DNA from 3 places in the Thalassospira indica genome. Region 2 is predicted to be linked to each of the others. Evidence: predicted binding sites of a transcription regulator. Region 2 holds the regulator's gene; each other region holds the start of a gene.

Region 1 (3,278 bases), 1.1 Mb from region 2:
AGGTTCATGGTGCTCCAAGGGGCAAGAAGGAAGCCATCGCGCATATCATCAGACAGCAGGCTGATCACCAGCGCAGCAATCGCCCCGACCGCAACAAAGGCGATGTTCAGCGCAAGCGAGAGCTTGATCGGATGTTCGTCCCGGCATTTGGTGCGGGTCAAGATCATCGCCACCGCATACAGCATGGCCGCAAACAGTGGCAGCAATGCATAACCATTAAAGTTTCCGGCATCCGGACGCAGAATAAACAGCACACCCGCAAAGCCGATGACGACGGCAAGCCAGCCTGTTTTACTGATTTTGGTTCGGGTCGTGATGGCGCTAAACAGCGTGATGAAAATCGGCAAGGTGTAATAGGTTGCCGCCGCCACCGACAGGGTCAGATGCGGCAGGGACAGATAATAGCAAATCCACATCACGACCAGCAAAAGGCTGCGCAACGTGGTCCAGCCAAAAGCATGACCAAGGCGCAAGGCCGACGGGACACGAATTGCCAGATAGCCCACCAGAAAGGGAATGGCGATTGCCGATCTGATGACGAATATTTGCCAGATGACGAACTGGCCGCTCGATTGCTTGATCAGCGCATCGCCCAGTGACAGGGCGAAAACGGTAAAAATGATCGTCCCGACAGCCAGTGGGACACGATCACGGTGCGGGGTGGCGGCGTTGGCGGCAGTCGCTTTCATAACATCCTGCGTGGTGGCGCGTGCAAAGCGGTTAAAGCCTGATGCATGACCCTAACACCATTGCACGGCAAAGATGAACCCCGGAGGTCGCGCAGAAGGTTAGATATAAAAAAGGCGCCCCGGTCGGGACGCCCTTTAACGTAAGTACGCGGCAAGGATTACTCGGTCGGGCCTGCCCACGGGGTCATGGCATTGAGTTTGTCCTGACGGCGTTCGTCGCCCGACTTGCCCCAATCGCCACCGAAGGCGGCTTCTTCCCATGAGCCGTAGCTTGGGTTTGGCAGCATGAACCAGCGTTCCCCCCAGTAATTGCCGTATTTTTCCATGACAGCGAGACGATCAGAAATCGAGCCATCGATTTCATCGGTGAAGTCACCGAAATTGTCACCAAACTGCATGATCACACGGTAATCTTCAGCAACAGCCGCCCGGCGCGGGGTTTTGTTCGAGCCCCATTCTTCGACTTCACCGCGAAGCATGACATGCTTTTCATCCGCATAGGGGAAGCCATATTTCTTGAGGTTTTCGATGGTCGGTGCTTCTTCCGGTGCCTTGCGGTTTGAGACATAGAAGACTTCAACACCACGGGCGGCAGCCGCCTTGGTGAATTCCAGCGCGCCCGGCGTCGGGGTGGAAATCATGTCGTGCACAAAGGCCGCCCAGGTTTTGGAGCTGTAATGGGTTTTGTCGGTGACAACCCATGCCTGATAGGCGGAGTTATCGAGAACCGTTTCATCGACATCAAGGATAACCGCCGGCGGCTTGGTCATATAATTGCCGTCCTGCTCGAGCGCTGCCGTCCAGCTGTGATCGCCAATGGCCGCATCAAGCAAACGGGTGGCACCGGCATAAACCGACATGGCGGTCGTTTTGTATTCGACCGAGGTTTGCAGCCAAAGTGTGCCGTTCAGGCCATCATTCTGTTCCGGCTCTGCCTGGGCGCCGAACGCGCAAAGCGCACTGGTCGCAACAATGGCAGCAACGCCAAATGATTTTGCGATAAAGGTCATGTGTAGTCTCCCTGTTGATTTCCCGACGCATTGCGTCTGACCATGCAGTCAGGATTTCATAACCATGCCACCGCAGTGCGATAAAGAAAAAGCCTTTTTCCAGAATCAATTGGAAAAAGGCTTTTGCAATCGGTTTAACAAAGCCGCCAACGCCTTGGCGGACCCGCTGTTTCAGGCGGTTGGGCGCTTTTCAAACGTGGCAAAACCGTCTTCAAGCGCCGGTTCTTCATGGATGCGATCAACGCGCGCATGGGTCGGGCCATCGTGGCAGGCGGTGATCATGGATTGCACCACCTTGGCCGGGCCGCAAAATACCGCCTCGACCGAACCATCATTGCGATTGCGTACCCAGCCGGTCAGATCGCGTTTGCAGGCTTCTTCCACGGTCCATGCGCGATACCACACGCCCTGCACCCGGCCTTCGATCCGGGCATGGACGGCGATGTTGCCGTCACCGGTTGACGGGTCGGGGCTTGTATCGGTCATGATCGGGCCTCCTCCCTTGTCGATGGTTTTATCCGCGGCTTACTTCGCGCCGGGGATTTTGGCATGCAGATGGGCGGTGTCCTGAAACTTCTGTTTCTGCTCATCAGATGCCGGCGCCTGATGATTGTCCTTCCATTCGTCATAGGTCATGCCATAGACAACTTCGCGCGCCCCATCATAATCCATCGCAACACCGTGTTCGCGTGCGGCGGCCAGATACCATTTGGCGAGGCAATTGCGGCAGAACCCGGCAAGGTTCATCAGATCGATATTCTGAACATCCTTGCGATCCTGAAGGTGCGTCACAAGGCCACGAAAGGCAGCCGCTTCGAGTTCGAGTTTGGTTTGCGGATCAAGATCGGCAGCCGGGCCGTTGGCGAGAACCGCCTCGGTGGACATTTCAGAACCGGCGCAATCAGACATTTTCCATTCTCCCACTCGCCATTTGCTGTTCGAGTTTTTCGATGATCCCGGGTACATCGGCAATGCTTTCGGCCGTGATGACCTTGTCATTGTCGATCTCGGTCTGGTCGACCATTTCGTGAACCCAGGTGATTTCATAGGGAATGTGGATCGCAGTGCCACCGCACGCAAGGACCGGCAGAATATCGGATTTCATCGAATTGCCGATCATCACGGCCTGTTCGGGCTCAACACCATAGCGGCCGAAAATATTGCGATAGGTCAGCGGATCTTTTTCCGAGACGATCTCGATACCGTCAAACAGGTCTTCAAAGCCGGAACGGTCAATCTTGAGCTGTTGGGCGATCAGATCGCCCTTGGTGACCAGAACTACCTTGTAGTCCGGGTGCTTGGCATAATGTTTCAGCACGCTTTCCGCCCCGTCGATAATACGGGTTGGCGCACGCAGCATCGATTTGCCTATTTCGGCCAGTTTGTGGATGTCCTCGGCGCTGATTTTACGATCAGACAATTCGATCGCAGTTTCAATCATCGACAGGGTAAAGCCCGTCACGCCATAGCCATAGATGGAAAGGTTGGCCAACTCGGCCTGATAAAGACGATCATCAACCTTTTCGGGATCAACATAATGTCCCAGCATTTCGCGCAACTGCACATGGGCTTCGCGGAA
Region 2 (3,278 bases):
GAAGTGGTAAAATGGCTGCTGTATCCCAGAGCGCAATGACGGCGGAGCCGTCGGTCGAAAACCCGAAAATGACCGCGCGCAAGCTCGATCTTTTCTATAGCGACAATCAGGCCCTCTATGAGGTCAACCTTGATATCCCCGAACAGCAGGTAACCGCACTGATTGGTCCGTCGGGCTGTGGTAAATCCACCTTCCTGCGGTGCCTGAACCGGATGAATGACACCATTGACGGTGTGACGATCAAAGGTGACGTTACCCTGGATGGTCGCGACATCTATGACAAGCGGATCGACGTGGTTCAGCTGCGCGCGCGCATCGGCATGGTGTTCCAGAAACCGAACCCGTTCCCGAAAACCATCTATGACAACGTGGCCTATGGCCCGCGTATTCATGGTCTGGTCAATTCGCGTGACGAACTTGATGAAATCGTCATGACCTCGCTCGAACGTGCCGGTCTTCTGAAAGAAGTCAAAGATCGCCTGCAGTCACCGGCAACCGGTCTTTCCGGTGGTCAGCAGCAGCGCCTTTGCATCGCACGCGCGGTTGCCGTCAGCCCGGAAGTCATCCTGATGGATGAGCCGTGCTCGGCCCTTGATCCGATTGCGACCGCCAAGGTCGAGGAACTGATAGACGAGTTGCGTTCGAACTACACGATCGTGATCGTGACCCACTCCATGCAGCAGGCCGCCCGTGTGTCGCAGCGCACCGCGTTCTTCCACCTCGGAAAGCTGGTTGAAGTCGGTGAAACCGATCAGATCTTTACCAACCCGAAGGACGAACGCACCAAGGGTTACATTACCGGCCGCTTCGGTTAAGCGACGCCAGGAGTACGCATAAATGGCTGATGAACATACCCATATCGTAAGTTCGTTCGACGAGGAACTGACCCGTCTGAACAACATCATTTCGCAAATGGGCGGGCTTGCTGAAAGCCAGCTTATTTCCTCGATCAGATCCATCGTCAAACGCGATTCCGAACTGGCCGAGAAAGTCATCCTGTCCGATCAGCGCATTGATGTGCTCGAACAGGAAGTCCAGGACTTTGCCGTCCGTCTTCTGGCCCTGCGTCAGCCGATGGCTGATGACCTGCGTCAGGTGGTGACCGCGCTCAAGCTGTCAAACGATCTTGAACGCATTGGTGATCTTGCCAAAAACATCGCCAAACGCGCGCAGGTCCTGAACCAGATCCCGCCGATCCGCCCGGTTCAGGCGATCCCGAACATGGCCAAGCTGGCCCAGGAAATCATCAAGGATGTCCTGGATGCCTATATCGAAAGCGACGCCGAAAAGGCCCACCGGGTCTGGGAACGCGATCAGGAAGTCGACGATATGTACAATTCGCTGTTCCGCGAATTGCTGACCTACATGATGGAAGATCCGCGCAACATTACCGCATCGACCCATCTGTTGTTCATTGCCAAGAACATCGAACGTATCGGTGATCACGCAACCAATATCGCCGAAACGATCTATTACCGGATCAAGGGCGAAGACCTGCCGGGGATTGACCGGCCAAAAAACGACGCAGCGAACTTCGCTGTTGTCGAACCGAATGACTGACACGGGAGCATAGAAGATGGACCCAACGGTTCTTATCGTCGAGGACGAGGCAGCAATCGTAACCATGTTGCGCTACAACCTCGAACGCGAGGGGATGCAGGTTGTCGAAGCCGGTGACGGTGACGAAGCGTTGAAAATTCTGGCTGAAACCCATGTCGATCTGGTTTTGCTCGACTGGATGCTGCCGGTAATGTCGGGGATCGAGGTCTGCCGTCAGATCCGCCGCAAGCCTGAAAGCCGCGATTTGCCGGTGATCATGGTGACTGCACGCGGTGAAGAAGGCGACCGGATCCGCGGTCTTGATACCGGGGCTGATGACTATGTCACCAAGCCGTTTGCCATTGGCGAGCTTCTGGCCCGTATCCGCGCACTTTTGCGCCGGTCCGGTCCGGCGCAACCACAAGGGCAGTTGATCTATTCCGACATCGAAATGGATCTCGCCGCCCACCGGGTCAGCCGCAATGGAAAATCGATCCATCTTGGCCCGACCGAGTTCCGTCTGCTGCGCTATTTCCTCGAACATCCGGGGCGGGTTTTCTCGCGCGAACAGTTGCTTAACGCGGTTTGGGGGCCGAACATCTATGTCGAAACCCGCACGGTTGACGTTCATATCCGCCGCCTGCGCAAGGCGCTCAATGACGTCAAGGGCACCCGCGATATCATCCGCACGGTCCGTGCCGCGGGCTATGCGCTGGACTCTGAAACCGCTGCCTAACCCGGTTTAGAGCCTGATCTAATTAAAAAACCCCCGCAGCGATTTGCTGCGGGGGTTTTGTTTTAACGTCGTAACGTCTTCAGGTTTCTTTCTTCGCCGGTTTGTCCGCATTCTCCGACCCTGACGGTTTGCGCTGCGGGCGCGGCGCCAGTTCATTCATCAAAAGCATGTCCGCGCGGCGGAATTTGGCGATTTCGGCATCAATGTCTTCCTGCGGCACGTCGCACGCCGCCAAAACGTGATCGGATAATCTCAACCCGGTTTCGAGAACCTCCGGGATGGCGGCATCCGCCCCGTGGCGCGACAGCGGCCCGATATGGGTGATGTCCTGCGCACGGGCAAAGATCTTCAGATGCGGGTAATGCTGGCGCAAAAGGGCGACCGTCTTCTCGGTCGCATGCGGGTTCCCCATGGCAACAACCGCAATTTTTGCTTCATCCGTATGTGCAGCCCGGAAAGTTTCCGGTCTGGACCCGTCGGCAAAGTAAACCGGCAATCCTTCTGCCCGGCCCCGCGAAACCTGCTGTGCATCACTATCAAGCACCAGGAACGGAATGTTGCGCGTCTTGAGCAACCGGGCCAGAACCCGTCCAACGCGGCCGCTTCCGATCACCAGAACATGCTGGTGGATGCCCTCGGACTCTTCGGCAATCACGCCAAGCTGGTCTTCTTCCTTGGGATGAAGCTTTTCCTCGATCTTGTGACCAAGGCTGATCAGGGTCGGGGTCAGCGCCATCGAAATCGCCACCACCGGGATCAGCATCGCAGCCATTTCAAGCGGTACAGCACCATTCTGGGCGGCCAGGGCAAACATCACAAAGGCAAATTCACCGCCGGCGGCCAAGCTCATGGCTACCCGGATGGCAAGGCCGGTTTCAAACCGGATCGCACGTGCCAGAACGAACAAAACTGCCGTCTTGATCACCAGCAACAGCACCAGCCACATGACGATGGTGCCAAATTCGTTATACACAACGTCGGCATCAACCGACATGCCGACCGA
Region 3 (3,278 bases), 1.2 Mb from region 2:
GCGATCCTTCGGCCATGACGCGGGTGACGGACAGCGACAGTTGCTGTTCGATCTGATCGGTTTCGATTTCGGCAATGTCTTTGTTGCCCCGGCGCTGCTCGGCCAGAAGCTTGTGCGCATTGTTGATGGCGCGTTCGCCACCTTTTACTGCAACATACATGATTAATTGACCTCTATCCGGGTAGTGCGCGACAGGGCGGCGATCTGGGTTTCGCTTGCGAAAATCACATCAACGCCGCACGGAAACAGGTGATGGTTTTCTGCGCGCCATGCATGGAAGCTTGTGGGCAGCCCCTTGATGCATAGGCTGTGCGTATCCTTGATGCCCGGTCCCTTAAGGGTCATGGACGGGCGATCTGAAATCTCATCGACCATCAGGATCAGTGTTGTGGATTGATCAGGATATTCCGCATTGCCAACCGCAAGGTCGGTGACAAAGGACAGATCATCGGAAATGCGCGCAACCGCAAAATCGGCCTGTTTGACATCCGTGCTGATCGGGCAGCCGCAATGGAATTTCAAATGATCACCGGCGGCCTTGGTTGCGCAGGAAGGCGACAACCAGACAGTGGTATCCATGTCCGCCATGGCAAGGAGCGTTGCGGTCGCGGCTGCATTCAACCCGTCAGGTGCAGATACATCGACCGGCAAATCATAAATGCGGCCGGGACGCGACATGGCATCAAGCAGGGCGCGAAACACGGCGTTTGAATCATAAGCCGCATGGCCGAAACCGGAAAGGACTTCGCTGGTCTGTACGCTCATTCGTCTTCTCCGCGGACAAGGGTGAAGAAATCAACTTTGGTCGCGGCAACCTTGCGGGCGTGGTCGCGTTTGGCAGCGGCCTGTTCGGCGGCCAGGGTATCGATGAAATCGCTTGCCGATCCGTCGCGCAGCATCACCGCATCAAACAGGGCGGCATATTGCGCCTGAATGCGATCACGTCCCTTGACGTAGGAATGCCCGACCGTGCCGTCTGACAGCGTGACGGCACAACGCGTCACGGTCATTTCACCAAGGTTGAAACGCTGCCCGGCACCACCAGCGCGGCCGCGTACCATCACCATGCCGATTTGCGGTTCGCGCAGGTGCGTCCAGCTTTCGCTGCTGTGATTTTCCGACCATTCGGTTTCAAGGCGTGCACGGGATGTGCGGGCCAGAACCGACATCCATTTTTGGCGCGCGGTAACATACGGATCGGTGGGGGTATCTGCATTCCGGTTTTGATCTGTCCGGGCATTCGGGGCGGGGTGCGCCGTCATCAAACTGATCCCTTTTCAACTTATGTCGACAAATTCAAAATTTGTCTAGACGTCTATACCTATTGACGTTATAAGACGATCCAGCACCAAAGGCAAAGGTCTTGCGGTGAAAGTTTTGTGAACGGGGAATGTAATGGATTGGGAACCGGGCCTATCTATATGGAAGCAAATAGAAAAGCAGCTTCTGGCTGATATCTCTGACGGCGTTTTTACGCCCGGCGAAAAGATGCCGACCGAGATGGAATTGGTCCGGCGCTTTGGGGTGAATCGTCATACGGTGCGCCGCGCCATGGCGGCACTTGTCGATTCCAATGTTGTCCGTGTCGAACAGGGGCGCGGGGCGTTTGTTCAGGAACAGATCCTTGACTACCCGCTTGGTTCCAAGACCCGGTTCTCGCAGATCGTATCGGGCCGTCATCGATTGCCCGACAAACGCCTGATCTCGTCCGAGGTCCTCAAAGCCAATTCGACCATCGCGCAGTTCCTCGATGTCAAACCGGGCACGCGGGTGATCGAATTGTTTTCGGTATCCGAGGCCGATGGTGTCCCGCTTGCGGTTGCGACAAGTTATCTTCCCGCCGCGCGCTTTGACGGCATTGTCGAGATATTTGTCGAAACCAAATCTTTAACAGAAGCCCTCAAGCGCTTCGGGATTGATGATTACACGCGAAAGACCACGCGCATTTCGGCAACGCTTCCGTCATCACGTGTTGCCAACCTGCTTAAACAGGCGCGCAATCGACCAGTGATTTCGACCGAAAGTGTTGATGTTGATTCGGCCGGTGCGCCAATCGAATACGGTGTGACCGCCTTTTCAAGCGACCGGGTTCAGTTGATCGTCGAGTAGGGAATGGGACAGCGGGTGTGCTGCCCTAGTATTCCCGACCTGGACGGGCCCTGTAGACCGGGAAGCTTAGCTTGAACTTGATCGCACATGCCCGCATCAGGAATGCGGCAAAGAACGCAATCACGGCAATCGGCCCGCGCGGCAAATCAAGGATCGCAGTGCCAATCACATAGATCCCCGCACCGACCAGCGCACAGGTGATATAAATCTCCGGGCGCAGGATCAGTGGAATTTCGTTACAGACAACATCACGCACCATGCCGCCAAAGGTGGCCGTGATCATGCCCAGAACGATTGCGACCAGCGGGGATACGCCCAGATTAAGGCCGATGGCCGCCCCGGTGACCCCGAACATTGCCAATCCCAGTGCATCGAGCCACAGCAAGGCAACATAGCGTCGTTCCACCAAATGGGCGGTGAAGTAGGTGATGACGGCAGCCCCGATGCAGGTCACAAGCCAGGTGGTGTCGCGTATCCAGAAAACCGGTGTTGCCCCGGTAATGACATCACGCACAGTGCCGCCGCCGATGCCGGTAAAGGTCGCAATCAGGACAAAACCGACCATGTCCATCTGACGACGGGATGCCTCAAGCGCGCCGGTAATCGCAAAAACGGCGACCCCCGCCAGTTCAAGCCAATAGATGATTTCAGTAATCGTCATGATGTCCTTTGCGGGGCCTGCCCGTGATCTGTGGGTTGCGAAACGGGGTGTTCTATCGGCATGCGCAATCTGGTTGCGGCAACATCTTCAAGCTGTTCACGTAACCAGAGATGCGATGGATCGTGCTGATATCTTTGGTGCCAACACATGAAAATTGGAAGATCAAGCGTGCCCTTTTTTAGACCCGCTAGCGGCATCGGCGCACAGGCGAAATCACGCAGCGCATGTTTTTGGAGAAGGCTTGGCAAGGTTGCGATCATATTGCTTCCGCGCAGGAATTCGGCAATGGCGGTAAAGTTCGGTACCCGCAAAACGATGTTGCGTTCAACATCCTGATTTTCAAGCATGTCGTCAAACTCAAGCGTGCGGTTATTGCCATAGCGCACCGTGATATGGCGCGCGGACAGATAATCGTCATCGCTTTGCGGGGCGTCGCGCGTATCCGGATCATAAAACACCATGTAATGATCGGTCAGAAGACGCTTTTGCACGATATCCACACCTTCGG

Evidence for each region. Region 2 encodes PhoB, which activates phosphate uptake and scavenging genes when phosphate is short. Its sites were predicted from a motif close to TNTCATAAAACTGTCA; they were not measured.
Region 1: DY252_RS09135 (5'-nucleotidase, lipoprotein e(P4) family) is a predicted target of PhoB. The motif match lies at 1,833-1,848, and genes of this name have one in related genera.
Region 3: phnF (phosphonate metabolism transcriptional regulator PhnF) is a predicted target of PhoB. The motif match lies at 1,370-1,385, and genes of this name have one in related genera.

The regions. Positions count from the first base shown of each region.
Region 1 covers NZ_CP031555.1:1,936,005-1,939,282, reverse strand. The annotation lists gene DY252_RS09140 (DMT family transporter) at 1-689, opposite strand, end outside; gene DY252_RS09135 (5'-nucleotidase, lipoprotein e(P4) family) at 848-1,699, opposite strand; gene DY252_RS09130 (acylphosphatase) at 1,871-2,185, opposite strand; gene DY252_RS09125 (DUF1244 domain-containing protein) at 2,225-2,608, opposite strand; gene DY252_RS09120 (HAD family hydrolase) at 2,601-3,278, opposite strand, start outside.
Region 2 covers NZ_CP031555.1:810,851-814,128, forward strand. The annotation lists gene pstA (phosphate ABC transporter permease PstA) at 1-10, shown strand, start outside; gene pstB (phosphate ABC transporter ATP-binding protein PstB) at 12-815, shown strand; gene phoU (phosphate signaling complex protein PhoU) at 838-1,560, shown strand; gene phoB (phosphate regulon transcriptional regulator PhoB) at 1,577-2,275, shown strand; gene DY252_RS03945 (cation:proton antiporter domain-containing protein) at 2,355-3,278, opposite strand, start outside.
Region 3 covers NZ_CP031555.1:4,354,043-4,357,320, reverse strand. The annotation lists gene DY252_RS20370 (carbon-phosphorus lyase complex subunit) at 1-160, opposite strand, end outside; gene phnH (phosphonate C-P lyase system protein PhnH) at 163-765, opposite strand; gene phnG (phosphonate C-P lyase system protein PhnG) at 762-1,262, opposite strand; gene phnF (phosphonate metabolism transcriptional regulator PhnF) at 1,396-2,109, shown strand; gene DY252_RS20350 (trimeric intracellular cation channel family protein) at 2,135-2,770, opposite strand; gene DY252_RS20345 (LysR family transcriptional regulator) at 2,767-3,278, opposite strand, start outside.